Regions from separate parts of the Streptomyces sp. NPDC101234 genome, predicted to be linked through region 2. Evidence: riboswitches for the same ligand, from Rfam matches in the RefSeq annotation. Region 2 holds a riboswitch; each other region holds the start of a gene.
What was found. Region 2 has a riboswitch for S-adenosylmethionine ahead of thrC (threonine synthase). Riboswitches for the same ligand answer to the same signal wherever they lie in the genome.
Positions count from the first base shown of each region.

Region 1: linked by a shared signal. The riboswitch ahead of ACIRR9_RS09165 (aminotransferase class V-fold PLP-dependent enzyme) and the one ahead of thrC (threonine synthase) in region 2 are both predicted to bind S-adenosylmethionine.
Region 3: linked by a shared signal. The riboswitch ahead of ACIRR9_RS18320 (ABC transporter substrate-binding protein) and the one ahead of thrC (threonine synthase) in region 2 are both predicted to bind S-adenosylmethionine.

Region 1 is NZ_JBIWOA010000004.1:134,728-144,545, forward strand. Features, by position in the region: gene ACIRR9_RS09150 (Rieske 2Fe-2S domain-containing protein) at 1-512, shown strand, start outside; gene ACIRR9_RS09155 (cytochrome bc complex cytochrome b subunit) at 509-2,149, shown strand; gene trpD (anthranilate phosphoribosyltransferase) at 2,282-3,346, shown strand; SAM riboswitch class IV at 3,500-3,616, shown strand; gene ACIRR9_RS09165 (aminotransferase class V-fold PLP-dependent enzyme) at 3,783-5,144, shown strand; gene ACIRR9_RS09170 (PQQ-binding-like beta-propeller repeat protein) at 5,213-7,369, shown strand; gene ACIRR9_RS09175 (Lrp/AsnC family transcriptional regulator) at 7,392-7,673, opposite strand; gene ACIRR9_RS09180 (rhomboid family intramembrane serine protease) at 7,670-8,413, opposite strand; gene ACIRR9_RS09185 (hypothetical protein) at 8,566-8,805, shown strand; gene ACIRR9_RS09190 (NYN domain-containing protein) at 8,846-9,818, shown strand, end outside.
Region 2 is NZ_JBIWOA010000013.1:157,399-167,216, forward strand. Features, by position in the region: gene ACIRR9_RS24455 (extracellular solute-binding protein) at 1-1,181, shown strand, start outside; gene ACIRR9_RS24460 (DUF3263 domain-containing protein) at 1,199-1,432, shown strand; gene otsB (trehalose-phosphatase) at 1,594-2,445, shown strand; gene ACIRR9_RS24470 (trehalose-6-phosphate synthase) at 2,625-4,070, opposite strand; gene ACIRR9_RS24475 (glucosyl-3-phosphoglycerate synthase) at 4,154-5,098, opposite strand; SAM riboswitch class I at 5,256-5,430, shown strand; gene thrC (threonine synthase) at 5,448-6,737, shown strand; gene ACIRR9_RS24485 (MoaD/ThiS family protein) at 6,851-7,126, shown strand; gene ACIRR9_RS24490 (cold-shock protein) at 7,596-7,802, shown strand; gene groL (chaperonin GroEL) at 8,155-9,777, shown strand.
Region 3 is NZ_JBIWOA010000009.1:98,482-108,299, forward strand. Features, by position in the region: gene ACIRR9_RS18300 (serine/threonine-protein kinase) at 1-1,133, shown strand, start outside; gene ACIRR9_RS18305 (dipeptide ABC transporter ATP-binding protein) at 1,155-2,909, opposite strand; gene ACIRR9_RS18310 (ABC transporter permease) at 2,891-3,877, opposite strand; gene ACIRR9_RS18315 (ABC transporter permease) at 3,874-4,833, opposite strand; gene ACIRR9_RS18320 (ABC transporter substrate-binding protein) at 4,837-6,456, opposite strand; SAM riboswitch class IV at 6,863-6,976, opposite strand; gene ACIRR9_RS18325 (hypothetical protein) at 7,397-8,110, shown strand; gene ACIRR9_RS18330 (rhomboid-like protein) at 8,110-8,832, shown strand; gene ACIRR9_RS18335 (lytic polysaccharide monooxygenase auxiliary activity family 9 protein) at 9,006-9,818, opposite strand, start outside.

The sequences.
Region 1 (9,818 bases), on a different contig from region 2:
TGCGCGACCTCGGCCCGCTGCCCGGCACCTCGCTGCGCCACACGGCGTGGTCGAAGGGCAAGCTGCTCGTCAACATGAACACCAACGAGCCGCTGCGTCCCTCCGACGTCGCCGTCGGCTCGCTGACGTTCGCCAAGCCCGAGGGCGTCGAGGAGTCCCAGGAGGACTTCCAGAACGTGATGGCGAAGGCGGCCCTGATGATCATCCGGCTGCAGCCGGACAACATCAAGGACAAGCGCGAGCTCGAGTGGTCGCACGAGGGCATCGTCGCCTACTCGAAGATCTGCACCCACGTGGGCTGCCCGATCTCGCTGTACGAGCAGCAGACCCACCACGTGCTCTGCCCGTGCCACCAGTCCACCTTCGACCTCTCCGACGGTGCCCGAGTGATCTTCGGCCCGGCCGGTCACGCCCTGCCGCAGCTGCGCATCGGTGTGAGCGAGGAGGGCTACCTCCAGGCGCTGGGCGACTTCGAGGAGCCCGTCGGTCCTGCCTTCTGGGAGCGCGGATGAGCACTAACGAGAACTCCGAGTCCCGCGACGAGCGCGGGAAGGCACCGGCCGGCGAGCGTGTCGCCGACTGGGCCGACGGACGGCTCGGGATCTACTCCCTGGCCAAGTCCAACATGCGCAAGATCTTCCCCGACCACTGGTCGTTCATGTTGGGCGAAGTGTGCTTGTACAGCTTCATCATCATCATCCTGACGGGTGTGTATCTGACGCTGTTCTTCCACCCTTCGATGAACGAGGTGGCGTACCACGGCAGCTACGTCCCGCTCCAGGGACAGCTGATGTCCGAGGCGTTCAACTCGACCCTGCACATCTCCTTCGACGTGCGCGGTGGTCTGCTCATCCGGCAGATCCACCACTGGGCCGCGCTGATCTTCCTCGCCGGCATGTTCGTGCACATGATGCGCGTGTTCTTCACGGGCGCGTTCCGCAAGCCGCGTGAGATCAACTGGCTGTTCGGCTTCCTGCTGTTCGTCCTGGGCATGTTCACCGGCTTCACCGGTTACTCGCTCCCGGACGACCTGCTCTCCGGCACCGGTGTCCGCTTCACCGAGGGCGCGATCCTGTCGATGCCGATCGTCGGCACCTACATCTCGTTCTTCCTCTTCGGCGGGCAGTTCCCCGGCCACGACTTCGTGGCCCGGTTCTACTCGATCCACATCCTGCTGCTGCCGGGCATCATGCTCGGCCTGATGGTGGGCCACCTGATCCTGGTCTTCTACCACAAGCACACGCAGTTCGCGGGCCCCGGAAAGAGCGAGAAGAACGTCGTCGGCATGCCGCTGCTGCCGGTCTACATGGCCAAGGCCGGAGGCTTCTTCTTCCTGGTCTTCGGTGTCATCGCGGCCATCGCGGCGACCACCCAGATCAACCCGATCTGGGCCATGGGCCCCTACCGTCCGGACCAGGTGTCCACCGGCGCCCAGCCCGACTGGTACATGGGCTTCGCCGAGGGTCTGATCCGGTACATGCCGGGCTGGGAGATCAACATCTGGGGCCACACCCTGGTCCTGGGCGTCTTCATCCCGCTGGTCCTGTTCGGTCTGGTCCTCGCGGCCATCGCGCTCTACCCGTTCATCGAGTCCTGGGTCACCGGCGACAAGAGCGAGCACCACATCCTGGACCGCCCGCGCAACGCCCCGACCCGCACCGGGTTCGGCGTCGCCTGGGTGACCGTGTACATGGTGGGTCTGATCGGTGGTGGCAACGACCTCATCGCCACCCACTTCCACCTGTCGATCAACGACGTGACCTGGTTCGTCCGGATCTTCTTCTTCGCCGGACCGGTGATCGCGTTCATCGTCACCAAGCGCATCTGCCTCGGCCTGCAGCGCCGGGACAAGGAGAAGGTGCTGCACGGTCGCGAGACCGGCATCATCAAGCGGCTGCCGCACGGTGAGTTCATCGAGGTCCACGAGCCGCTCTCGCAGGAGCAGCTGCACACCCTCACGGCCCACCACCAGTACGAGCCGGCCCAGGTCGGTCCGGCGGTCGACGAGAACGGTGTCGAGCGCAAGATCAAGGGGTCCGAGAAGCTCCGCGCCAAGCTGAGCAACGCCTACTACGGCGAGGACAACCAGATCCCGAAGCCGTCCGTCGAGGAGTACAAGGAGATCACGAGCGGCCACGGCCACCACTGATCGACGCGTCGCCACGCCTCGGTCGAAGGGCCCCCGTCCGGTGTACGGACGGGGGCCCTTCGCCGTGCTCGGAGCTGGATAGGGTGGGGTTCACAACCACTATTCGTTGGTACGACGATCAGGAGCGGCCTTATGAGCGCTGTGACCCCCGCTGGAGGCGACACCGCGGCGGGCCGTTCCTGGCCCGAGGTACTGAACGCGCTGCTGTACGGCAAGGACCAGAGCGCCGACGCCACGGCCTGGGCGATGGACCAGATCATGCGCGGCCAGGCGACCGACGCGCAGATCGCGGGCTTCGTCGTCGCCCTGCGGGCGAAGGGCGAGACGGTCGAGGAGATCAACGGCCTCGTCCGCACGATGTACGAGCACGCCAACGTCATCGAGGTGCCGGGCCGCACCGTCGACATCGTCGGTACCGGCGGTGACGGCGCGAAGACGGTGAACATCTCGACGATGTCGGCGCTGGTGGTGGCCGGCACGGGGGCGAAGGTCGTCAAGCACGGCAACCGCGCGGCCTCCTCCGCGTCCGGGGCCTCCGACGTCCTGGAGAAGCTGGGCGTCAACCTCGACCTGACCCCGCAGCGGGTCGCCGAGGTCGCCGAGGAGGCCGGCATCACCTTCTGCTTCGCCATCAAGTTCCACCCGGCGCTGCGCTACGCGGGCGCCGCGCGCGGCCAGTTGGGCATCCGCACGGTGTTCAACATCCTCGGCCCGCTGACCAACCCCGCCCGGGTGCGGGCCCAGGCGGTCGGCGTCGCGGACCCGCGCATGGCCCCTGTCGTCGCGGGCGTCTTCGCGGAACGCGGCAACTCCTCCCTGGTCTTCCGCGGCGACGACGGTCTCGACGAACTGACGACGACCGCCACGTCCCGGGTCTGGATCGTCCGCGACGGCAAGGTCACGGAGGAGACCTTCGACCCGAGGGACGTCGGCATCGACCTGGTCCCGGTGGAGGCGCTCAGGGGTGGCGACCCGTCGTACAACGCGGAGGTCGCCCGCAGACTCCTGGACGGCGAGACCGGCCCGGTACGGGACGCGGTACTGCTGAACTCGGCGGCGGCCCTGGTCGCCCTGGACCCGGGCGCCGGGACCCTGGCCGAACAGCTCCGCGCCGGTATGGACCGGGCGGCGGAGTCCATCGACTCGGGCGCGGCCAAGCGGGCACTGGAGCGCTGGGCAGCGGCGACGCACAAGTAGGGGCCGCGGCCGCCGGGCTGAGGCGCGGTCCGGCACCGCCGGACCGCGCCGTCGCGGCTGATCGCCGTCTCGGCGGAGAAAAGAGAAACTCCCCGTCCCGTCATCCGGACAGGAGTTGCGCGGCGGCGATCACTTCCCGTACGTTTCCATCCAGGTCATGAGTGACAGTCATGAGGCCCCGGCCGACTGTCCGGCAACCCTCCGTCCGTGGCGGGGTGCCCCGGGTGAAGACCAGGTCGTAGGCAGCGAGGTCTACGGCAAGCGCGGACCCCTCGACACACCAGGGGTCCTGGTCGTACGAGGGAGCCTTCTGTGAGCAAGCGAATGCGATAGGGCGTCGAGCCCCGCCTCCGCGTACCTCTTTTTTCGCCCTTCCCCGTGCCGTCGACACACCGTCCGGCACGGCGGTCCCGCGCACCCTCACAGGAGTTCCGCCATGTCCGTCTCCACCGCTGCCTCCGGCCAGACCATTTGTGCCCCGCTGCCCGTTCTGGGACGAGATGTCACCGTCCCGCTCGTCACCGGCGGCGAGGTCACCTACGCCGCCCTCGACTACGCGGCGAGCGCCCCCGCCCTCCAGCGGGTCTGGGACGACGTGGCGGCGTACGCCCCCTACTACGGCAGCGTCCACCGCGGCGCCGGCTATCTCTCCCAGCTGTCCACGGACCTCTTCGAGAACGCCCGCCGGACCGTCGCCGGGTTCCTCGACTGCCGCCCCGACGACCAGCTGGTCTTCACCCGCTCGACGACGGACTCCCTGAACCTCCTGGCCCGCGCCCTCCCCGCCGACTGCCAGGTCTTCGTCTTCGAGACCGAGCACCACGCCTCCCTGCTGCCCTGGCAGGACGCCCGGGTCAGCTACCTCGACGCCCCGCGCACCCCGCGGCAGGCGGTGGAGACCCTGGAGCGCGCGCTGGCCGACCGCGACCCGTACGGTCCGGCCCTGGTCTGTGTCACCGGCGCCTCCAACGTCACCGGCGAGCTGTGGCCCGTACGGGAACTCGCGGCCGCCGCCCACGCGCACGGCGCCCGGATCGTCCTGGACGCCGCCCAGCTGGCCCCCCACCACCCGGTGTCCGTGCAGGACCTGGACGTCGACTGGATCGCGTTCTCCGGCCACAAGCTGTACGCCCCCTTCGGCTCCGGCGTCCTGGCCGGCCGCGCCGACTGGCTGCAGGCGGCCGAGCCGTACCTCGCGGGCGGCGGCGCCAGCCGCAGGGTCACCCGGCGCGAGGACGGGGGAGTGGCCGTGGAGTGGCATGAGAGCGCCGCCCGGCACGAGGCGGGCTCGCCCAACGTCATCGGTGCCTACTCCATCGCCTCCGCCTGCAAGGCGCTGACCGAAGCCGGCTTCGACACCCTGGTCGCCCGCGAGCGGTACCTGATCGAGAAGGTGCGGTCCGGTCTGGCCGAGGTCCCGGAGGTCCGGATCCTCTCCCTCTTCGGCGACGACGCCCCGCGCGTCGGTGTCATCTCCTTCGTCGTCGAGGGCTGGAACAGCTCCCACTTCGCCGCCGCCCTCTCCGCCGAGTACGGCATCGGCGTCCGCGACGGCCTCTTCTGCGCCCACCCGCTGGTCCGCACCCTGCTCGGCTCCGACCCCCAGACCCAGGGCGAGTGCGGGGCACCGGAGGCGGCACCGGGCGAGAAGTCCCTGAACGCGATCCGGGTGAGCTTCGGCGCGGGCACGCCGGATGAGCACGTCGAGCGCTTCGTCAACGCGGTGAAGGAACTCGTCCGCAACGGCGCGAAGTGGAACTACCGTACGGAGGACGGCCGTTGCGTACCGGCCGTCTGACGTACTGAAGCCCGGCCGCGCGTATACGCTCCTCTCGGCGGCACTACGGAGGGCAGGGGGAGCACGGGGTGCGGGAGCTGCGGGACACGGATCCTCGGACCGTCGGTCCCTACGAGGTCCGGGGCAGACTCGGATCCGGCGGCATGGGCGAGGTGTACCTCGCCGAGGCACGCGGTGGCCTGCGGCTCGCGGTGAAGGTGGTGCGGGCCGAGTACGCGGAGGACCGCACCTTCCGGGCCCGGTTCCGGCACGAGGTGCGGGCCGCGCAGACCGTCGGCGGGGCGGGGACCTACACCGCGCGGGTCGTGGACGCGGACACCGAGGCATCCCGCCCGTGGATGGCCACCGAGTACGTGGACGGGCCGAACCTGCGGGACGCGATCCTCGACGGCGGCCCCCTGCCCGGCGACGCGGTACGGCTGCTCGCGGCCGCGCTCGCCGAGGCGCTGGCCGCGATCCACGCCAGGGGCCTGGTGCACCGGGACCTCAAACCCTCCAACATCCTGCTGGCGGCGGACGGCCCCCGGGTCATCGACTTCGGGATCGTCCGGGCCCTGGAGGGGACGGCGCTGACCCGGACCGGGGTGATCGTCGGGTCGGTCGGCTATGTCTCGCCCGAGCAGATCCGCAACGGCGCCCGGGTGGGACCCGCCAGTGACGTCTTCTCGCTGGGCGCGGTCCTCGCGTACGCCGCCGGCGGGCGGGAGCCCTTCGGCGAGGGCCAGGACTCGGTCGTACTGCTGCGGATCCTGACCGGGGACGTCGACCTGTCCGCCGTACCGAAGGACCGTCTGGCGCTCGTGGAGTCGTGTCTGCGCGACGATCCCGGGGCGCGGCCGGCACCCGCCGACGTGGTCGCGGCGGTGGGGCACACGGCGGACAGTCTGCGAAAGGGGCTGCGGGCGGGCTGGTACACGGGCGGCCCGCCGACAGAGCGGGGAATCCCGGACAGCGGCGCGCGCTGGATGCCGGAGGACGGCTCGGGGGAGCGGGACAGCCGGGTCGAGTACATGGCGCCGGTGACGGTCACGGACACCCCCACGGTCACCTCGGAGGACCCCGCCCCGCCTTCCCGGCGACGCCTGCTGGCGGCCCTGGCGGGCGGTACGGCACTCGTGGCGGCCGGGAGTGTCGGCGGGTGGCTGTGGCTGCGGGACTCCTCCAGGAGCACGGGCCTGGTGGTCCGGGGAGGGAGCGGAGGCAAGGGCACGGTCTCGTCGGCGGCGGCCGAGGTGGGCTGGCAGTGCCGGGTCCAGGGGCTCGGCGGCCGCCGCGGCCCGTGCGCGGCGGTGTCGCCGGACGGGCGCCTGGTGTACGTCGGCGGGGCGGACGGCTCGCTGCACGGGCTGGAGCTGAACGGCCGTCCCCTCTGGAGCACCCCGCTGGGCGGCCCGGTGATGCCCCCGCTCGCCACCGCCGACGGCGCGTACTGCCTGCTTTTCGACGACCGGGAGGGCTCCACCAGGCTCTGTGCGCTCGGCCGGGACGGCAGGGTGCGCTGGACCAGGCCGCTCGCCGGGAGCAGCCAGTTCCCGGTGGCCGCGGGCGAGCTGGTCCTGGTGTCCTACGGCTCGACGGACGCGGGCGGGGTGCGCGCCTACGCCCCCGACGGCGGCGTGGCCTGGTCCGCGCCGACCGGGCCCGCGCCCACCGGCGAGCCCATGGTGGCGGGCGGGGTGGTGTACGTCGGTACGTTCGGGGACCGGCTGCAGGCTCTGGACGCGAAGACCGGGAAACGGCTCTGGGCGACGGCCGCCGGCAGCGACACCGGCCGGCCCACGCCGGTCGGGGACGTCCTGGTGGTCGGGTCGGGCGGCGAGCAGATGCTGCACGGCATCAGCCGGGCGGGCAAGGCGCTCTGGAACCGGGCCGGCAACGAACTGCCGAGTGCGAGCCGCTATTTCACGAGCGTGGCCTTCGGCGGCCTGGCCGTCACCGCGAGCGCCTTCGAGCTGTTCGCCCTGGACCCGGCCGACGGATCGAAGGCGTGGACCTTCGCGCTCACCGACGAGGGCACCCAGTACAGCGACCCCACGGTCGCGGGCGACACCCTCTATGTACGCCAGGGCTCGACGCTCTACGGCGTGAACCGCAAGGGCAGGCGCACCTGGCGGAAGCGCGTCGAGGGCGGGGCGTCCGTCGGCACCCAGAGCCCGGTCGTCCGCGACGGCCGGATCTACGTCGCGACCGCCGACGGCATCACCGTCCTCGCCCTCGGGGACTAGGACCTGTCCGGCCGGACAGGTCCTAGCTGTCCAGCCCGATGGCGAACGCGGCCTCCAGGTCGTGCTGGGAGTACGTGCGGAACGCGACGTGCGTGTCCGTCGCCTCCACGCCCTGGATCTTGCTGATCCGCCCGGGGATGACCTCCGCCAGGTCCTCGTGCTGCTGGACCCGGACCATGGCGATCAGGTCGTACGTACCGGTGACGGAGAAGACCTCGCTGACACTCTCCAGCCCGGCGATCTGTTCCGCGATCTCGGGGATCCGGTCCACGCTGGTCTTGATGAGGACGATCGCGGTGATCACGGCTGGTTCTCTCCCTCGGGTGCCGGGGCTCGGGCGGTCCTCACTTTAGTCCTACGGCCGTAGCGGACCCACGCGTAGCCGAAGCCGAGCCCGAAACCGACCAGGTGGGCGAGGTAGGCCACACCCGGTCCGGCGGCGGCCTGCCCCAGGGCCAGCCACTGCAGCGCCGCCCAGAACGGGAGCACCACCCAGGCCGGGAAACGCAGGGGCAGGAAGAGGAGGAAGGGGAGAAGACTGGTCACGCGAGCGCTGGGGAACAGGTACAGGAACGCTCCGAGGACCGCCGAGATCGCCCCGGAGGCCCCCACCAGCGACTGCTGGGAGGCGGCATTGGCGGCCGCGTAGCCGAGCAGCGCGAGATAGCCGCAGCCGACGTAGAAGAAGGTGAACGCCACGCGGCCCATCCGCTCCTCCGTCATCGCCCCGAAGACGAAGAGGAAGAGCATGTTGCCGAGCAGGTGCACCCAGCTGCCGTGGATGAACAGCGCCGTGGCCGGGGTGAGCGCCTCCCGCGCCGGTCCGTCGAACAGCTCGGCGGGGACCACCCCCCAGTGGCGGAAATACGCCCGCTGGGCGGCGGCCAGGGTCTCCCCGGTGCCGTAGGACGGCGTCAGGCCGGAAGCAGGGCCGAGTACGAAGATCAGGCAGCACACGGCGATGAGGGTGTACGTCATGGGCGCCGACGTGTTCCTCAGGCTCCGCAGGGCCCGGCCGGCCGTCGTGTTCCAGTTGCCGATCATGGACATAGAGCATGGCGTAACGGGACGCACCGGCGCAGATCGCCTCGCCGCCGTGGACAGGCGGGCGTCGAGTACCCGCCAGGCCGTAGGGTTACGAGCCACACGCGTCGGGACGGCGCGTCACGGACACTAGAAGGAAGCGAACAGTCACGATGACGGTTCCCCTGCCGACCGCCACGACGCGGTGGCGCTGCACACTCTGCGGCAACCTCACGCGCTTCGACGTGACCCGCTCGTCGAAGGTCGTCGAGTACGTCCACCTCGACCTGGCCGGGGAGGCCAAGGTCGAGGAGCGCGAGGTGGTCAGTGAGACCATCGAGTCGGTGCGCTGCCGCTGGTGCAACGCGGTGGACCAGGTGGAACTCGTGGACAGGCCGGGCGCCGACTCCTGAGACCGGGAGGCGGCCCCGCACAGGTGATGGGGTGTGACGGATGGTGGAGACCACAGGCGGGGGGCCGGGCGACGGCACCGCCGAGGTGCTTGACCGTCCGTTGCCCGACGGCGTGCGACGGCGGGTCGTACAGATCGTGTCGGAGGGCTTCGGCGGGCTGACGATCGCCGAACTCCCCGCACAGCTGCGGCAGTACGCGCGCTTCGCCCCGAACCGTCGGGCCAAGTTCGCCGGGAACGCGATGGCGGCCGCGCTGGAGACGGACACCCTCTTCCGGCAGCGGATCGGGGAGAAGCTGAGAGAGGCCCAGCCGGAACTCGCAGGCGCCCTCGACTCCGGCTCCCCGCCCCCGGCCGCGGACCCGCTCGATGTGGCGGCCGCGGCCTATGTACTGCGCCCCACGGGCTGGGTGAAGCTCGTCGCGGCGGCCGGCGAGGAGGCCCAGCGGGCCGACGCCGAGCGCGCCGACGAGGAGAGCCGCGCCGAGCTGGAGCGGCTGCACGAGGAGCTCGACCGGGCCCGGGAGCAGACCCGTTTCGAGACGGAGCGGCTGCGCGTCGAGCTGGACGCGGCGAAGAAGGAAGCGGACTCGCTGCACCGCAAGCTCCGTGCCGCCCTCAGTGACGTCAAGCGCGGCGAGGCCGCCCTGCGCAAGCTGCAGGGCGAGATGGAGGCGGGGCGGGCCGAGGGGCAGGCCCAGGTGTCCGCCGCCGAGAGCGAGAGCCGGCGGCTCAAGGCCCGGCTCGGCGAGGTCGAGGCCGCCCTGGAGGCCAGCCGCCGGGCCGCCCGCGAGGGACGCAGCCTCGAGGACATGCGGCTGCGGCTGCTGCTCGACACCGTTCTCGACTCGGCCCAGGGGCTGCGCCGCGAGCTGGCGTTGCCGCCGGTGTCGCTGCGGCCGGCCGACACCGTGGACGCGGTCGAACCGGGACGGATGACCCCGAAGGACATCGCCGCCCGTGCGCTGTCCGAGCATGATCCCGCCATCCTCGACCAGCTGCTCGCCCTGCCGC
Region 2 (9,818 bases):
GACTCGTCGCCGCCGACTACGGAGACTCCGCCGCCAACAGCTCCCAGAAGTACTGGGACAAGCTGGCCAAGGCGTACGAGGCCCAGCACTCCGGCGTGAAGGTCGACGTCACCGTCTACTCGTGGAACGACGTCGACCGCAAGGTCAAGGACATGGTCGCCGCCGGCAAGGCACCCGACCTGGCCCAGATCGGCGCGTACGCCGACTACGCGGCCGCCGGCAAGCTGTACGAGGCCGGCGACCTGCTCTCCATCCCGGTCCAGGCCGACTTCCCGTCCCAGCTCGCCGAGGCGGGCCAGTGGAACCACGCGCAGTACGGCATGCCTTTCGCCGCATCCACGCGCGTCCTCTTCTACAACAAGACCCTCTTCTCCCAGGCCGGCATCACCACCCCGCCCACCACCTGGAAGGACCTGGCCGCCGACGCGGAGGCGCTCAAGGCGCACGGGGTGAAGTACCCGTACGCCCTGCCCCTCGGCCCCGAGGAAGCGCAGGCGGAGACCATGCAGTGGCTGCTCAGCGGCGGCAGCGGCTACACCGACGACACCGGCTCGTACACGATCAACTCCACGCAGAACATCGACACCCTCACCTGGCTCAGGGACGAGCTGGTGGGCAAGGGGCTGACCGGCCCGACGGCGCCGGGCAGGCTCAACCGCGCGACGGCGTTCACCGCGTTCGCGAACGGCCAGGTCGGCATGGTCAACGGCCACCCGACCCTGATGAAGCAGGCCGAGGCGAAGGGCGTGAAGTTCGGCATGGTCGCGATGCCCGCCCGCGCCGGCCAGACGACCACCACCGCCTCCATGGGCGTCGCCGACTGGATGGCGGCGTTCAAGCAGAACGGCCACGCGGAGCAGGTGGGCGACTTCCTCGACTACGTCTACAGCGAGAAGAACGTGCTCGCCTTCTCCCGCGAGTACGGCCTGCTCCCCGTGACCACGTCGGCCTCCCAGGCGATGACCTACTCCACCCGGACGCAGGACGAACAGCTCCGCCCGTTCCTGGAGCAGCTGCCGACCTCCGCGCTGTACCCGGCGGGCAAGACCTCCTGGGCCGCCATCAGCGCCGACATCAAGGAGCAGATAGGTACGGCGGTCACCTCGACGGGCAGCCCGACCGCCGTCCTCACCCGGCTCCAGGCCGAGGCGTCGGCGGCCGACAGCCGTACGACGGGCTGAGCGCTACCGTTCTCGCCATGGACCGGCAAGAACTGGACGCGCGCGAGCAGGCCGTCCTCGCCCTCGAACGCCGGGGCTTTGCGAGCCCCGGCGCGAAGGAGCGGGCGATACGGGAAGAACTCGACCTGGCCCCCGTGCGCTACTACCAGCTCCTCAACGCGCTGCTCGACGACGAGCGGGCCCTCGCGCATGACCCGGTGACGGTGAACAGGCTGCGGCGGGTGCGGGAGGCCCGGCGCGGCGAGCGGTGAGGTTGGGGGTTTCCTCGCCCCCGCCGCCCCTACCCGTCCCATCACCAGGGGGCTGCGCCCCCTTCGACCCCCGCGGCGGTAGATGCGGACCTGCGGGCCGGTGGGGGCTGGTCGCGCAGTTCCCCGCGCCCCTTGCGGGGCGTTTGGATACTGTCGGCTGCATGGGAACCCACATCACGGAACCCCTCCCGACGCCTCGTACCGCGGCCGGTCGTGACGGCCTTGCCGCCCTTCTCGCACAGCCCCGCACCGCTCTCGTCGGCCTCGACTTCGACGGCACCCTCGCGCCGATCGTCGCCGACCCCGAGCAGGCACGGGCCCACCCGGACGCCGTACCGGCGCTCGCCGCCCTCGCGCCGAAGGTGGCCGCCGTGGCCGTCGTCACCGGCCGCCCGGCCGAGGTCGCCGTCCACCACGGCGGTTTCGCCGGCGTCCCCGGCCTGGAACACCTGGTCGTCCTCGGCCACTACGGCGCCGAACGCTGGGACGCGGCGACCGGCGAGATCACCTCCCCGCCACCCCATCCCGGCATCGCCGCCGCCCGCGCCGAACTCCCCGCCCTCCTCGACCGCGTCGGCGCCGCGCACGGCACCTGGATCGAGGAGAAGGGCTTCGCGGTGGCCGTCCACACCCGCCGGGCCGACGACCCCCAGGCCACCTTCGACTCCCTCCGCACCCCCCTGACCGACCTGGCCACCCGCCACACCCTGATCGTCGAACCGGGCCGCCTGGTCCTGGAACTGCGCCCCCCGGGCATGGACAAGGGGGTCGCCCTGCGCGAGTACGCGAGGGAGATCGGCGCGGGGGCGGTGCTCTACGCAGGCGACGACCTGGGCGACATCTCCGCCTTCGCCGCAGTGGAGAAGCTGAGGACGGAAGGCGTCCCGGGCCTGCTGGTATGCAGCGGCAGCGAGGAGGTCACAGAGCTCGCGGACCGGTCGGACCTGGTGGTGACCGGCCCGGAGGGAGTAGTACGACTGCTGAGAAGCCTCGCCGCATACAGCGCCCCGTAAGAAAGCGCCCCGTACAGAAGCGCCCCGTAAGGGGCGCTGGGGGTGCCCCCGGCCGAAGGCTGGGGGAGGAACTGCGCGACCAGCCCCCACCGGCCCGCACCTACCGATGGGAGCCGAAGGGGGTCGAAGGGGGCGCAGCCCCCTGGTGATGGGACGGGTAGGGGCGGCGGGGGCGAGAACTACCCGCCCAACGCCCCCAACTGCTCAAGGAACCAGGCCGCAGGGGGCAACGCGGTAGCCGCCGCGGCCAGCCGCTTGCACCGCTCCCCCCGCTCCCCCTCCGGCAAGGCCAGCGCCCGCGCCAACGCATCAGCCGTCCCCCCGATGTCATACGGGTTCACGACCACCGCATCCTCCCCCAACTCCTCGAACGCCCCCGCCTCCCGCGAGAGCACCAGCACACACCCCTCGTCCGACACCACCGGAATCTCTTTCGCCACCAGGTTCATGCCGTCCCGGATCGGGTTCACCAGCGCCACGTCGGCCAGCCGGTACGCCGCCAGCGACCGCGCGAAGTCGTCCTTGACATGCAGCACCACCGGCGTCCAACCCGCCGTCCCGTACGCCGAGTTGATGTCGTCGGCCACCCGCCGCACCTCGGCCGTGTAGTCGCGGTAGACGGCGAGGTCCTGCCGCGAGGGGTACGCGAACGCGACATGCACCACCCGCTCCCGCCACTCGGGGTGGTCGTCGAGCAGCTGCCGGTACGCCAGCAGCCCCCGCACGATGTTCTTCGACAGCTCGGTGCGGTCGACCCGGACGATCGTCCTGCGGCCTTCCCCGATCTCCTCCCGAAGAGCCGCCATCCGCTCGCCCACGTCCGGCTCGTGCGCCCGCTTCCGCAGGAAGTCCGCGTCGGCCCCCAGCCCGTGCACCCCGATCCGCGTCCCGCCGGACGACGGATCCGCGGCCGGAATCCCCGGCCCCAGCACCGCATGACAGCAGTCGACGAACGCGTCCGCCCACCGCCGGGTGAGGAAAGCGGCGTGATCGGCGCCGAGGATCCCGCTCAGCAGCTCCGCCGCGATGTCGTCGGGGAGGAGCCGGAAGTAGTCCGGCGGTGCCCAGGGGGTGTGCGAGAAATGGCCGATACGCAGATCCGGGCGCAGCCGGCGCAGCATCCGCGGTGCCAGCGCCAGGTGGTAGTCCTGGATGACGACGGCCGCCCCCTCGGCCGCCTCCTCGGCCAGCGCCTCGGCGAACGCCCGGTTGTAGGCCTGGTACGACGCCCACTGCCGCCGGAACTCCGCGTCGAAGACCGGCTCCAGCGGGGTCTGGTACAGCATGTGGTGGACGAACCAGAGCACCGAGTTCGCGATGCCGTTGTACGCGTCGGAGAACACGTCCGCGTCGATGTCGAGCATCCGGACCTGCTGGCCGCCGGTGTCCACCGCCGGCAGCCGGCCGCCCTCGGCGCGCCGCACCGCCTCCCGGTCCCCGTCGCTCAGCGCCGCGCACACCCACACCGCGTTCGCGTCCGGGCCGATCGCCGACAGACCGGAGACCAGCCCGCCGCCGCCCCGCTTGGCATGCAGCGCGCCGCCCGCGTCGTCGGGGCGCACCTCGTACGAAACCGGGCCGCGGTTGGACGCGACCAGCACCTCAGCACCGCCGGTGGAAGCCATACGCCTGAACCTAGCCCGGCCCGGAAACGCTCAAACGTACGGCTACGCCCGACCGGCGGCCGTATACGGAACGCCCGTCGAAGTCACGCCACCCGGCGCTCGGCGTACTCCGCGATCTCCACCATCGGCGGCCGTTCCTCCGTGTCCACGGAGTACGTGCGCGGTTCGAAGCCGTCCTCGCCCCGTTCGAACTGGGTGAGCGAGGGGCGGATCAGGTGGCCGCGGGCCAGCCGCAGCTGCGCCGTGCGGTAGATCGCGGCGGACATCCGGCCGAGGGCCTGGCCGTCCTGGTGGCGGTGTTTGCGGACACCCACGTCCACCTGCGCCAGCGCGTCCAGCCCCACCAGGTGCAGGGCATCGACCAGCATGCCCAGCTCGACCCCGTACCCCACCGGGAAGGGGAGCTGTTCCAGCAGGGAGCGGCGGGCCGCGTACTCGCCGCCCAGGGGCTGCACGAAACCGGCCAGCTGCGGCCAGTGCATGTTCAGCAGCGGACGGGCCATCAGCTCGGTGACCCGGCCGCCCTGCCCGGCCGCACCGGCCAGCGGGCGGTCGTACATCGCCTTGACCAGGTCCACGCCGGGGTCGGTCAGCAGCGGGCCGACGATCCCGGAGACGAAGTCGGAGGAGAAGTCCCTCAGATCCGCGTCGATGAAGCAGACGATGTCCCCGGTGGTGACCAGGAGGGAGCGCCAGAGGACCTCGCCCTTGCCGGGGACGGCGGGGATGCGCGGGAGGATCGTGTCGCGGTGGACGACCCGGGCGCCGGCCGCCGCGGCCACGGCCGCCGTGCGGTCCGTGGAGCCGGAGTCGACGACCACGATCTCGTCGACGAGCGGCGCCTGCTGCATCAGGTCGTGGCGGATGATCGCGACGATGTCGCCGACCGTCTCCTCCTCGTTGAGCGCGGGCAGCACGACGGAGACCGACTGCCCGGTGCGCTGCTTGGCGGCGAGTATCCGGTGCAGGGGGCGGTCGCTCACGGACCAGGAGCGGGTGGCCAGCCAGCGCTCGACTTCTTCCAGCACAGTCAGCGGCTCCTCACTGTCACGGTCACACTGCCAAGTGTGATCCATCTCGCGGTACGGACGACTCTCTCAACTGTCCTGGCCTTCGGTTACAGTCTTGAACAACGCCGATGACCATCGCATGTCGTGCGGTCACCGTGCGTTGACAACCGAATACAGCTCATCCAGAGGGGCAGAGGGATACGGCCCGATGAAGCCCCGGCAACCCTCCAGTCGGTACTCGTAGATCCGTCGTCGACCGCTCCGGTCACTGTCGATCGTCCGCGAGGCTCCCGGCTAGGGAAGGTGCCAAATCCGTCTCACGGCGAGATGCGTCGTGAGGAAGATGAGGAGAAAGGGCCTCGCCTCCATGGCTGCGCAGACTGTTGCCACCACCACCGACTCCACGACCGTCGACCTCGGTCCCGCCACGGCCCTGAGCTGCCGCGAGTGCGGTCACCGTGTGCCCCTCGGCCCGGTGTTCGCCTGCGAGGAGTGTTTCGGCCCGCTCGAGATCGCGTACGACTTCTCGGACTACGACACCGAGGAGCTGCGGAAGCAGATCGAGGCGGGACCCGCGAACATCTGGCGCTACGCGCCGCTGCTGCCCGTCCCCGCGGACGTGGCGACCAAGCCGAACATCAACCCCGGCTGGACCAAGCTCGTCAAGGCCGACAACCTGGCGCGGGAACTCGGTGTCACCGGCGGGCTGTACGTGAAGGACGACTCCGGCAACCCGACGCACTCCTTCAAGGACCGGGTCGTCGCCCAGGCCGTCGAGGCCGCGCGCGCCTTCGGCTACACCACGCTCTCCTGCTCCTCCACCGGCAACCTGGCCGGCGCGGTCGGCGCCGCCGCCGCCCGGGCCGGCTTCCGCTCCTGCGTGTTCATCCCGCACGACCTGGAGCAGGGCAAGATCGTCATGGCCGCGATCTACGGCGGCGAGCTCGTCGGCATCGAGGGCAACTACGACGACGTGAACCGCTTCTGCTCCGAGCTGATCGGCGACCCGGCCGGCGAGGGCTGGGGCTTCGTCAACGTCAACCTGCGGCCGTACTACGCGGAGGGCTCCAAGACCCTGGCGTACGAGATCTGCGAGCAGCTCGGCTGGCAGCTCCCGGACCAGCTGGTCATCCCGATCGCCTCCGGCTCGCAGCTCACCAAGGTCGACAAGGGTCTGCAGGAGCTGATCAAGCTCGGGCTCGTCGAGGACAAGCCGTACAAGATCTTCGGTGCGCAGGCGGAGGGGTGCTCGCCGGTGTCGGTGGCCTTCAAGGGGGGCCACGACGTGGTCCGTCCGCAGAAGCCGAACACCATCGCGAAGTCCCTCGCCATCGGCAATCCGGCCGACGGTCCCTATGTCCTCGACATCGCCCGTCGTACGGGTGGTGCGGTGGAGGACGTGACCGACGAGCAGGTCGTCGACGCGATCAAGCTGCTCGCACGGACCGAGGGGATCTTCGCGGAGACCGCCGGCGGTGTGACGGTCGGAGTCACCAAGAAGCTCATCGAGAACGGGCTCATCGACCCGGCGAAGTCGCTTGTCGTACTCAACACCGGTGATGGACTGAAGACGCTGGACGCTGTCGCGGAGACCGGGCTGACGGCGACTATTCGGCCCACTCTCGAGTCGTTCCGTGAGGCCGGGCTGGCCCAGTAGGCAGTCGTCATTCTGCGGGCCGGTCGGGGCTGGTCGCGCCCGCGCGGCGGTAGCCGCACATCGACTCAGTCCCGCGCCCTTGAAGGGGTGCTACAGCTACCGGAGGTTCAAACGTGAGTGTCACCGTTCGCATCCCCACCATCCTGCGCACCTACACCGGTGGCCAGGCCGAAGTCACCGCCGAAGGCGCGAACCTCGGTGAGGTCATCGCCGACCTGGAGCAGAACCACACGGGAATCGCCGCGCGTGTTCTCGACGACCAGGGCAAGCTGCGCCGGTTCGTCAACGTCTACGTGAATGACGACGATGTGCGATTCGAGCAGGGCCTGGAGACGGCCACCCCGGACGGTGCCGGCGTCTCCATCATCCCGGCCGTCGCCGGCGGCTGAGCCGCTGACCTGCCTGACGTGATGGCCGAATGACCGAACATTACCTTCGGTAACAGCCATCACCGATTGTTCATCGGATTGCCCCCTCCGTGAGAGAAGCGGAGGGGGCAATTCTGTGTGGTTGAGCGCGGTAGAGTTGGGGAACACGGTCCCGATCTCCGGGTCGCGGGCCCTGTTATTCGATACCGCTAGCCCGCCAAGAAGTAGCCAAAGTGTGCGGGTTATATGCGGCTTTTGCGGCTTTTATAGGGCCCGACTTGCCCTGAATTCGGCCGAATTCTCGCTACATTCCGGACCCTTCCCGTCCAGAATTCTCGTCCGATTGACCTGTTGCAGACGGCAGTTGGACAGATACATTCAGCCGCGGTCGACGCGTTCCGGCGCACGCCCCCAACCATTGGGGGGTGAGGTCTGACCCGGATCCGCGAAGTGTGGATCTGTGCAAGGGCCAGTAATAGGGGAGTTAGGCATGGCTCAGGGCACCGTCAAGTGGTTCAACGCGGAGAAGGGGTACGGCTTCATCGCGGTCGACGGTGGTGCGGATGTTTTCGTCCACTACAGCGCGATCCAGATGGACGGGTACCGCACCCTGGAAGAGGGTCAGCGAGTCGATTTCGAGATCTCGCAGGGCCAGAAGGGGCCGCAGGCGGACATGGTCCGCTTGGCGACCAGCTGAAGCACGCGCCGACTGACAGCGACGTTCTTCTGTATTTCTTCGAAGGGCTCGTGCCTCCTGGGGCACGAGCCCTTCGGCATGCCCGGCGGCAGCCCGCCGGCGGGCGCTCGGCGGCCCCTCGGCGGCCCTGACTCCAGGGGCCCGATCCCCGGGAGGCGCTTGCACTCGGCATGGGCGAGTGCTAATCATTGGCGTTAGCACTCTGAAGGTGAGAGTGACAAAGAAGGACCGGGTCGGTGAGGCCCGCAGGCCGGGTGGGGCAAAGGAACCCACGGGCCGGTGAGCCGTCCGTCGCGGGCGCGGGCGCGGTCCGAAGACTGACTCACCCCCAGTCCTGGAGGGACCACTTCACATGGCCAAGATCATCGCGTTCGACGAGGAGGCGCGGCGCGGCCTCGAGCGCGGCATGAACCAGCTCGCGGACGCCGTGAAGGTGACGCTCGGCCCCAAGGGCCGCAACGTCGTCCTCGAGAAGAAGTGGGGCGCCCCCACGATCACCAACGATGGTGTGTCCATCGCCAAGGAGATCGAGCTCGAGGACCCGTACGAGAAGATCGGCGCCGAGCTGGTCAAGGAAGTCGCCAAGAAGACGGACGACGTCGCCGGTGACGGTACGACCACCGCGACCGTTCTCGCCCAGGCCCTGGTCCGCGAGGGTCTGCGCAACGTGGCCGCCGGTGCCAACCCGATGGCCCTGAAGCGCGGTATCGAGAAGGCCGTCGAGGCCGTCTCCGGTGCCCTGCTGGAGCAGGCGAAGGATGTCGAGACCAAGGAGCAGATCGCTTCCACGGCCTCCATCTCCGCCGCCGACACCCAGATCGGCGAGCTCATCGCCGAGGCCATGGACAAGGTCGGCAAGGAAGGCGTCATCACCGTCGAGGAGTCCCAGACCTTCGGTCTGGAGCTGGAGCTCACCGAGGGTATGCGCTTCGACAAGGGCTACATCTCGGCGTACTTCGCCACCGACATGGAGCGTATGGAGGCGTCCCTCGACGACCCGTACATCCTGATCGCCAACTCGAAGATCGGCTCCGTCAAGGACCTGCTCCCGCTCCTGGAGAAGGTCATGCAGTCGGGCAAGCCGCTGCTGATCATCGCCGAGGACGTCGAGGGCGAGGCCCTGTCGACCCTGGTCGTCAACAAGATCCGCGGCACCTTCAAGTCCGTCGCCGTCAAGGCCCCGGGCTTCGGCGACCGCCGCAAGGCGATGCTGAACGACATCGCCATCCTCACCGGCGGCGAGGTCATCTCCGAGGAGGTCGGTCTCAAGCTGGAGAACACGACCCTCGACCTGCTGGGCAAGGCCCGCAAGGTGGTCATCACCAAGGACGAGACCACCATCGTCGACGGCGCCGGCTCCTCCGAGCAGGTGCAGGGCCGCGTGAACCAGATCCGCGCCGAGATCGAGAACAGCGACTCGGACTACGACCGCGAGAAGCTCCAGGAGCGCCTGGCCAAGCTCGCCGGTGGCGTCGCCGTCATCAAGGCCGGTGCCGCGACCGAGGTCGAGCTCAAGGAGCGCAAGCACCGCATCGAGGACGCCGTCCGCAACGCGAAGGCGGCCGTCGAGGAGGGCATCGTCGCCGGTGGCGGCGTGGCGCTCATCCAGGCCGCCGCGGTCTTCGAGAAGCTGGAGCTGGAGGGTGACGAGGCGACCGGCGCGCAGGCCGTGAAGCTCGCCCTGGAGGCCCCGCTGAAGCAGATCGCCGTCAACGCCGGCCTCGAAGGCGGCGTCGTGGTGGAGAAGGTCCGCAACCTCACCCCGGGTCACGGCCTCAACGCCGCGACCGGCGAGTACGTCGACCTGGTCGCCGAGGGCATCATCGACCCGGCGAAGGTGACCCGCTCTGCGCTGCAGAACGCCGCCTCCATCGCCGCGCTGTTCCTCACCACCGAGGCCGTCATCGCCGACAAGCCGGAGAAGGCCTCCGCGGCCGCTCCGGGCGGCATGCCGGGCGGTGACATGGACTTCTGATCCGGCAACGGATCGGCTCGTCCTTTCCGAGGGCGGCACCC
Region 3 (9,818 bases), on a different contig from region 2:
CGCTCGGCGGCACGCTGTACTTCGCCGCCACGGGCCGACACCCCTTCGAGGGGGAGAGCGACTACGAAGTGCTCGTCGCCGTGTGCACGCGCGACGCGGATCTCACGGCGGTGCCGGAGCCGGTCCGTTCGGTCATCGCCGACTGTCTGCGCAAGGACCCGGCCGAACGTCCCACCGCCGCTCAGCTCGTCGCCCGGCTCGCGGAGACCACGGAGGGCGCGCAGACGGAGCCGGATGCACCGCAGTCGCAGCCACAGCCGCAGTCGCAAGCGCAGCCACAGCCGCAGTTGCAGCCGCAACCGTTACCGTTGGCGTCCGAACGTGGGACCGGTGGTGGCGACCCCGGTTCCGCCCCCGCCACGAGCGCCAGGCAGCTGCGGTTGTGGGGGTTCGCGGTCGGCAGCGCCGCGGTGGCGGTCCTGCTTGCCGTCGTGCTCAGCACCACCCCGGGGGGACCGGCGGCCGGTGGCGGCCCGCGGACCCATGGCTCGGCTTCCGTGTCCTCGCCCGCGACCCCCGGGAGCTCCCAACCCCTGTCGTACACCGATGACTTGACCGATTCGGGCGACTGGCTCCACAAGGACCCGGCCTTGGCGAAGATCACGCACAAGGGCGGAACCATGCTGGTGGATCCCAGGACCGAGCTGGAGGTGTGGCCGCAGGCGCCCTTCGAGCCGTCCTCGTTCGCCGTGCAACTGAGCACCCGGACGGAGTGGTACGGGGGCGAGGGCGGGGTCGGGCTGTGGTGCAACGGCTCGGGGGACTACTGGAAGGGCTCCCGCTGGGCGACCTATCTGACGACAGGTCAGGAAGCCCTGATCGTGCGCGAGTTCCGGTACAAGGGGGTCTTCCAGCACGACCGGGTCGTCGAGGTCGACCTCGCTGACCTGGGCCTACAGGTGGAGAGCCGGCAGCAGGTCGACATGTCGATGACCTGTTCCCCGGCCGGTGAGGGCCGGATCGAGGTGGAACTCGCCGTCGACGGCAACAAGGTCGCCTCGTACACCGGAGCCGCCTTCGACGCCCGGGGCTGTGGTGTGGCCGCCTTCCACTACAGCGCGACCGACCCACAGGGCACGGCCTTCCACGCGGGTTTCGAACGGTTCACCGCGTCCGAGCTGCCGACGCGCTGACAGCTCGGAGCACGCCGGTCCTCAGCTCGTGGTGACCGCGGCCGTGAAGGAAGGGACACGGCCGCCGGGGATCGCCGCGAGCAGCTCGCGGGTGTACTCGTGGCGGGGCTCGGTGAACAGGTCCTCGGGCGGGCCCGTCTCGACCACGCGCCCGGCGCGCATCACCGCCACCTGGTGCGCGATCTGGCGTACGACGGCCAGGTCATGGGAGATGAACAGATAGGCCACGCCGGTGTCGGCCTGCAACTCGGCCAACAGATCCAGGACTTGGGCCTGGACGGAGACATCGAGCGCGGAGACCGGCTCGTCGCACACCACCAGGTCGGGCGAGAGGGCGAGGGCCCGCGCGATGGCCACCCGCTGGCGCTGACCGCCCGACAGCTCGGCCGGGCGGCGCTCCAGAACGGTGGCGGACAGAGCCACTCGGTCCAGGAGTTCGCGGGCCCGGGCGAGGCGGGAGGCGCGGTCGCCGACCCTGAAGGCATGCAGCGGCTCGGTGATGACGTCGCCGATGGAGAAGCGCGGATCCAGGGAGGCGTACGGGTTCTGGTAGACCAACTGGGCCCGGCGGCGCAGCTCCCGGGCCCGGGCGCCCTTGGCGGTGGTGACGTCGGCACCGTCGAACCGGACCTGCCCGGAGGTGGCGTCGGTCAACCTGAGCACCAGGCGGGCGGTGGTGGACTTGCCCGAGCCCGACTCGCCGACCAGGGCGAGGGTCCGGCCGCGGTGGAGGGTGAGGCTGACGTCGTCCACCGCGCGCAGGGTTCGGGACTCGCCGCCGATGCGGGGCAGCCGGAACTCCTTGACCAGGTTGCGGGCTTCGACCAGGGGGGTCGCTGGGGTCGCGTCCGCGGGTGATGCGGGTGATGCGGGTGATGCGGGTGATGCGGGTGATGCGGGCGTGGAGGGCGCGGCGGGCGCCGGGGTGCGGGGCACCGCCGTGCTCGTACCGGGTGCGGCGGCCAGCAGGCGCCGGGTGTACTCGTGCCGCGGGTCGGCCAGCACGGTCCGGGTCTCGCCCGCCTCCACGACCCTGCCCTGCGCCATGACCACCAGGCGCCGGGACCGGTCGGCGGCCACCCCGAGGTCATGGGTGACCAGCAGGATCGCGGTGCCCGACTCCTCGGCGAGGTGCTGGAGATGGTCGAGGATGACGCGCTGCACGGTGACGTCGAGCGCGCTGGTCGGTTCGTCGGCGATGATCAGCTCGGGTCCGGCGGCGATGGCGACGGCGATCAGCACCCGCTGCCGCATGCCGCCGGAGAGTTCGTGCGGATACTGCCGGGCCCGGACCGCCGCGTCGGGCAGCCCGGCCCGGTTCAGCACCTCGACCGCCTCGGCCGCCGCCGAACGCCGGGTCGCCAGCCCATGGATGCGCAGCACCTCGGCGACCTGTTCGCCGATCCGCTTGACCGGGTTGAGCGAGACCGTCGGATCCTGGGGGACCAGCCCGATCCGCGCGCCGCGCACGGTCCGCAGCTCGGCCTCCGACAGGCTGGTCAGATCGTGCCGGCCGAAGCGGACCGTGCCCGCGTCGATGGTGCCGTTCGCGGCCAGCAGCCGGGTGACGGCGTGCGCGGTGGTGCTCTTGCCGGATCCGGACTCGCCGACCACGGCGGTCACCTGCCCCGGCCATACGTCCAGATCCACGCCCCGCACAGCCGGTACGGAGCCGGCCCGGGTGCGGTACGACACGGACAGACCGCGGATTTCCAGCAGTGGTGTGGTCATGTCCTCACCGTTCTCGTGTGCGTCGCTCATCGCTGCCGGGACCATTCGCCGTCCAGCGCCCGCGCGATCCGGTTGGTGGCCAGTACGGTCGAGGCGATCGCCAGACCGGGCAGCGCGGTCAGCCACCAGGCGTTCGCCAGGTAGTTGCGGCCGTCGGAGATCAACGTGCCCCACTCCGGGGCGGGCGGCGGCGCTCCGTAGCCGAGGAAGCTCAGCGCCGACACCGCCAGGATCGAGGAACCGAAGTCCAGGGTGGCCAGGACGACGACCGGGCCGGCGGCGTTGGGCAGGACATGCCGGCCCAGCACCGAGTACCAGCGGGCCCCGCAGGAGCGGGACGCCTCCACGAACACCGCCTGCCGCACCCGCAGCACCTCGGCGCGCGCCACCCGGGCGAAGGAGGCGACGCTGGCGATGCCGACCGCGACCGCCACCTTCACCGTCCCGTACCCGAGCGCGGTGACCAGGGCCAGCGACAGGAACAGCGCGGGGATGGACAGCAGGACGTCGACGAAGCGCATCAGCACGTCGTCCACCCAGCGGCCCACGAACCCGGCGACCACACCGAGCAGTCCGCCCACCACGAACGCCACCAGAACCGCGATCAGCGTGGCCTTCAGGGACAGTTGGGCGCCGTGGACGACCCGGGAGAACACGTCACGGCCCAGTTCGTCGGTGCCGAACCAGTGACCCCCGCTCGGGCCGCGGAAGTTCTGGGACGGCACACCCTTCAACGGGTCCCGGGAGGTGAACAGGTCCGGCCGGAACGACGCCAGCACCACCAGCACCACGACCGCGACCGACAGCAGCAGCCCGGGGCGGCGCACCAGGAACCGCAGCGCCCTTCGTATGTCGGCACGGCGGCCCGGTCCGGATGCGGGTCCCGCCAGCGGCGTCCGGGCGAGGCCGAGGGCGGCCTCCGCCGCGTCGGCCACGTCAGCCGTCCCGTCTGCGTTGTCTGCGTTGTTTGTTTCGTCTGTGTCGTCTGTGCCGTCGACAAGGCTCTGGCTCATGCGAAGCTCGCCCTCCGGTCCGAGGCCACCACGATGCGCGGATCCAGCAGCGGATAGACGAGGTCGACGATCAGGTTCGTCGCCACGAAGATCAGCGCACCGAACACCACCACCCCCTGGACCAGCGGGATGTCCTGAGCGGTGACCGCCGCCGCGGTCACCCGGCCGAGGCCGTCGCGGGAGAACACCGTCTCCACGACCACCGAACCGGCGATGAGCTGCCCGACCAGCAGACCGACGACGGTCAGCGCGGGCAGCGACGCGTTGCGCAGCGCGTGCCGCAGATGCACCCGCCGGCGACCGGCGCCCTTGGCCCGCACGGTCTCCACATAGGCCTGGTCCAGTGCCGTGAGCAGGCTCTTGGCCAGCACCTGGGCCACCAGTGCGCCGGTCGGGACGGCCAGGGTCAGCGCCGGCAGCACCAGGCCCCGCAGCCCGTCGTTGCCGAACGCCGGGAACCAGCGCAGCCGGAAGGAGAACGTCTCGACGAGCAGCAGCCCCACCCAGAACGTGGGGACCGACACCCCCAGCGGGGGCAGCGACAGCAGCAACTGCCGCAGCCACCGCCGTGAAGTGTACGTCGCCACCATGGCGAGACCGCCCCCGAGCACCACCGCGAGCAGCAGCGCGGCCCCCGTCAGCTGGAGCGTCTGCGGCAGCGCGTCGCCGATGACGGAGGTGACCGGGCGGCCACTGGAGACCGCGTCGCCGAAGTCCCCGCGCACCGCCCGTCCGAGATACTCGGCGTACTGCGCCGGCACCGGCTTGTCGAAGCCGTACTCGTGACGCAGCGCGGCGAGTTGGGCCGGGTCGACCTGCCCCGAGTCCATTCCGGCGCCGGCCATCGCGGTGACCGGGTCACCGGGCAGGAAGTCCAGCACCAGGAACGACACCGTGTAGGCCGCCCACAGCACCCCGACCGCCTGCGCCAGGCGCTTGATCACATAGCGGCGCATGCGCTAGCCGATCCAGGTGTCGTGCAGCTGGACGCGGCTGCCCGAGTCGAACGCGAGGTCGTGCACCTTCTTCGATACGCCGAGCTGGGTCTGCAGCTCCACGACCGGCACGTAGTACGCGTTCCGCACGAGCAGTCGCTGCGCCTCGGCCACCAGTTTCCCGCGCTTCGCGGTGTCGGTGGCCGCGGCCTGCCCGGACAGCGCCGTGTCCAGCGAACTGGCCGGCAGGTGGTAGAAGTTGCCCAGCCGGGTGGAGAACGAGCTGCGCAGGATGTCCGGGTCGGAGCGGGTCACGTTCCCCCACACCACGTCGAAGTCACCGGACTGGAGCGTCGTCGCGAACTGGGTCACCTGGAGCTGCTTGAGCACCACGTCGATCCCGACGGCCTTCAGTTGCTGCTGGACCAGTTCCAGGGCGGGCTGGTTGGTGGCCGAGTTGGGGAACCAGGTGATGGTCAGGCTCAGCCTCTTGCCGTCCTTGGTGCGGATGCCGTCACCGCCCGTCTGCCAACCGGCTTGTTCCAGCAGGGACTTCGCCTTGGCCGTGTCGGTGGACAGGTCCGAGGAGAGGTCGGTGTAGTCCGGAGTGGTGTGTGCCAGCACGCTGGTGGCCGGCCGGGTGCCGGTCGGGAAGACGGTGTCGGCGATCTGGCTGCGGTCGACGGCGACCTGGATCGCCTGCCGCACCCTGGCGTCCTTCAGCAGGGGCCGTGCGTTGTTGAGACCCAGGCCGAACACCACACCGGGGTTGGCCCGACGCTGGAGAGCGACCTGACCACCCTTGAGTGCGGCCTCGTTGGCCTTGCCGACGCTGCTGATCGCGTCGACCTGTCCGGACTGGAGGCTGCCGGCCCGCACGCCCGCCTCCGGCACCACCTTGAACACCAGCTTGTCCAGGTAGGCCTCGCCCTTCTTGGACCACAGCGCGGATCCCCAGGCGTACCCGGTCCGCCTGGCGAGGGTGATCGACTGGTTCTGCACATACTGCTTCAGCACGAACGGCCCGGACCCGACGATCCCGTCACTGCACTTCTGCTGCGGGGTCTTCCGCACGCTCGCGGACGACTCGATGCCCAGCGTGTGGGTCGAAGTCGCTTGCAGGAACTGGGCGTTGGGCTGCTTGAAGGTCACCTTGACGGTGAGCGGGTCGATCACGGTGGTGCTCTGGACGCCGCTGAGGTAGCCCTCGGCAAGGGTGCCGAGGGCGCCGAGCTTCGGTACCGCGTCGAAGTTGTCCTTCACCACCTGCGCGGTCAGCTCGGACCCGTCGCTGAAGGTGACGCCCGAGCGGAGGTGGAACGTGAACCGGGTGGCGTCGGAGTTGATGTCCCAGCTCTTGGCCAGCCACGGCACGATCTTGCCGGTCGCGGGGTCCTGGTCGGTGAGGGAGTCCACGATCTGGCGGACCGAGTAGATGGTGTCGTTGCTGCCGACCTGCTGCGGATCCACGCAGCCGGCGTCGGAGCCCACCGCGAAGGTCAGCGTGCCGCCGGACTTCGGCCGGCCGCTGCCGCTGCCGGAACCGCCGTCGCCCGACCCGCAGGCGGTCAGCAGAACACTGGTGGTCAACAGGGCGGCCAGCGGCGCCCGACGGGATGGTCTGAGAATCGGAAGTGCAGTCACGGGAGGGCTTTCTCCTACTCGTGTCACCAGGCACCGGGTGCCGGGCGTCGGGGGAGCGCGGCACGGCCGTGCACGGCCGTGCATGGGCGTGCATGGGCGTGCGGGCCCAGGGGCCTTCGAGGGGGTGGGTGGTGCCTTATGCGGTCGGTCGACGAAGGCCGGTCGGCAGGGAAGGCCGAACCGGGTCGGCCGACACGGTGGCCGGTCGGTCCGTCGTCGTCAGCCGACGGCAGGCGGGCTCGTCAGCGACAGGTGATCGCGCGACAGAGACAGCTCGTCGAGCGCTTGAGATCGATGTGGCGTCGGCGGGAGAGCCGGGAGAACGGCATGGCGCCGGCGAAGGAGGCAGCCACGTCACCGCTGTGCCGCATACCGGTCCCTCCCCGTCTCCGGCCCCGCCACCGGGGCCACGCGCTTGCGGGGATCATCGGTGATCCCGCCGGGCTTTCACCTGGAGCACCCCACCGCGCGGGAGGGTTGCCGGTCAGCGAGCCAGGGCTTGACGCTGACACTCAATGCCGGTCGCGATGGTACGGAGCGGTTTTGTCGTACGTCAATGCCAGCCCCCGCAGGCCCAGTTCGACGAACCGGACGCTCGACCCCTTCCGAGTGGGCCGCCACGCCGGCCGGTTCGACCTGACCTGTCGCTGATCCCCGTCTCGTCGCGGGCAGCTACCCGTCGCCCGCCCCGGCCCTTCGGCGGGATTCGGAAGGAAACATATGACGGTGGATGGTTTATCAACGCCGCCACCCTGCTGGAGTCGCTGCGCGTCGACGCCGGCGTACTGGGACCCTCCGGCATCCGGCCGTGACCCGCTGACGGCGATGTGGGCGACAGCACGCCGATCGCCCACCCGTCCGCCGCCCGCATCCCACCGTCGGACTTCGCCGCCCCGCCACCGGTGGCGGGGCACGGACACGCGCGCATAGTCTCGCGGCCATGGCAGAGATGTTTGCGGACGTCCGGCTGTTCGGCCCGCCGGTGACCGACGGCGAGTACATCGCGTTGAGCGAGCGCGAGATCGTGCATCTGCACGAGTACACGCGGATCTACGCCGTGCCAGGCCTCTATGAACATGTCGTCCAGGAACGGCTGCAGTGCAGATCACCGCAGGTCGCGGCGGAGGGCCTGCTGCGCGCGGTCGCCCGCCTCGGCCTGGAGCCGGGCCCGCTGACGGTCCTCGACATCGGCGCCGGCACGGGCCTGGTCGGTGAACTCGTACGTCGTGGTGGCGTCGGCCGGGTCGTCGGGGTCGACCCGCTGCCGGCGGCACGCCGGGCGAGTCTGCGCGACCGGCCAGGTGTCTACGCCGACTACGTGGTCGGTGACTTCCTGCTCGGCGACGCACTCGGTGAGTCCCTGCGCCCTTACGCGTTCGGGGGACTGGTGTCGGCCGGCGCGTTCGGAGGTACGCACGCCACACCGCAGGAGCTCGAGAACGCCCTCGAGGTCCTGTCGCCCGGCGCGCCCGTGGCCTTCACGATCGACGAGCGGTGGATGGACGCATCGGATCCGGACGGGTTCGGAGCCGCCGTCGAGCGGCTGGTGGCCGGCGGAGGGCTCACTGTGCTGGAGCGAACGCGGTTCCAGCACAGGGTGACGACGACCGGCGAGCCGATCTTCTATCAGCTCGTCGTGGGCCGGACCGGGTGATGCGTGGCAGGGAGCGGTTCGGCGAGACGCCGACCGCGGTGCGCCGCTTCCTTGAGGAGTACGTCCACGGCAACCCGGTGACGGCCGGTTATCTGGCCGTCCTGCTGGCCACCCACGCCTGGCTCGTGACGGCCTCGGCCCCCACGCGCCGCCGCCTGCTGGAGACGGTGAGCACCAACGTCGACAATCTTCCCCGGCATCCGTTCCTCGCCCTGGCGGGCAGCGCGCTCTTCTTCGACGGGACACTGACCCAAGTGAAGTCCCTTTACTTCGTGGGGACTTTGATCACGTTGGGGGCCGGCACAGCTGTCTGTCTGGCCCTCCTGGAACGCCGCTACGGCGCGTTACGGGCGTTCGGCGTCTTTGCCGTCGGCCATGTGCTGGCAACCGCGCTGACCGCCGTCTTCATCGTGGCCGCCGTGGTCCGCGGCTGGTATCCGGCCGGCGTCCGGGACGCCCTGGACTACGGCATCAGCTACGGCGCCGAGGCGGCCCTGGCGGCCGGAGTCGTGGTGTTCCTCACGTCGGTGCGGCGGATCGCGGCGATCACTGCGGTGGTGGCATGGCCCGTCATCGGCGCCGACTTCAGCCGTGGTCTGCCGGACTTCACCACGATCGGCCACCTTCTGGCCGCGGCCATCGGCTTCGCTCTCGCAACAACCCTGCGCCACAGGCTCCCCACGCCCGCGGGGATGGTCCCTCCGCCCGGCCCGTCGCTGTGACGGCCTGGGAGGACACCGGCCGGGGTGCGTGACGTCCCTGCGAATGCCGGGTGCGCGGAAGCCGACGCCCGGCCGGCGTGTGCCCGCGAACGCCGACGAGGGGCCGGGCTGCCTCCTCGGGAGGCCTCCGGCCGTTCACGTCGGCCGCACGCCGGACGGGCGCCGACCGGGGGTCAGCGGAAGTCGACGTCGGCGACGCTGACGAAGAACTCGCCGACGAAGTCGTGCCCGGCGTCGCCGCCGCCCCAGATGTTGACGATCGCGTGCCGTCCCCGGCGGTTCACCAGCGCCTCGGTGGTGTACTGCAGTTCCTGGTCGCCGTGAGTGCCACCGCCGTGGTGCTCGACCATGAAGGGAGTCGGCTCCAGTACGTCCCAGGAGATGCGCTGAGCGGGGTCCCAGCCCTCTTTGGTGATGAACCACTGGTGCGTCCACTTCGGGCCCATGTGGTTCTGCCGGTAGTTGTACGTGAAGGTGTGCCGGCCGTCGACGGCTTGCAGCGTGCTGATCGGCCAGTCACCGTGGCCGTCGCCGCCCGCCAGGTCCAGGCCCTTGAAAGCCGGGTTCGCCGCCGAGGCCACATCGGCGTCCTGGAAGAACTTCCGGTACTCCAGGTAGCCGCGTTCCTCGTTCCACGGCGGATCGGCGACCGTGCCGGGAGGCACCACCTCCTGCCAGGTGGTGGACGTGTTCAGCCGGCGTGCTTCCTGGCAGATCCGCGCGTCGTCCTGGTCGCGGATCGCCCGGATGGCCCGGCTGACCGGGAACTCCAGGCTCCCGTGCCGCTCCCGGCCGCCCTCTGCACTCTCCGCGGCACGTCGGGGGATGAACTGCTTGTAGGGCTGGGAGGTGGACGTGTCGACGGTGACCTCGTTCGTGAACGGTCCCCAGGGGCCGTCGGCGTGCCGGGCCCGGATCTTCACCCGGTACTGGCCGGCCGGAGTCTCCCCGAGGCACACCCAGTGCCGGTTCGCCGCCTGCCAGTG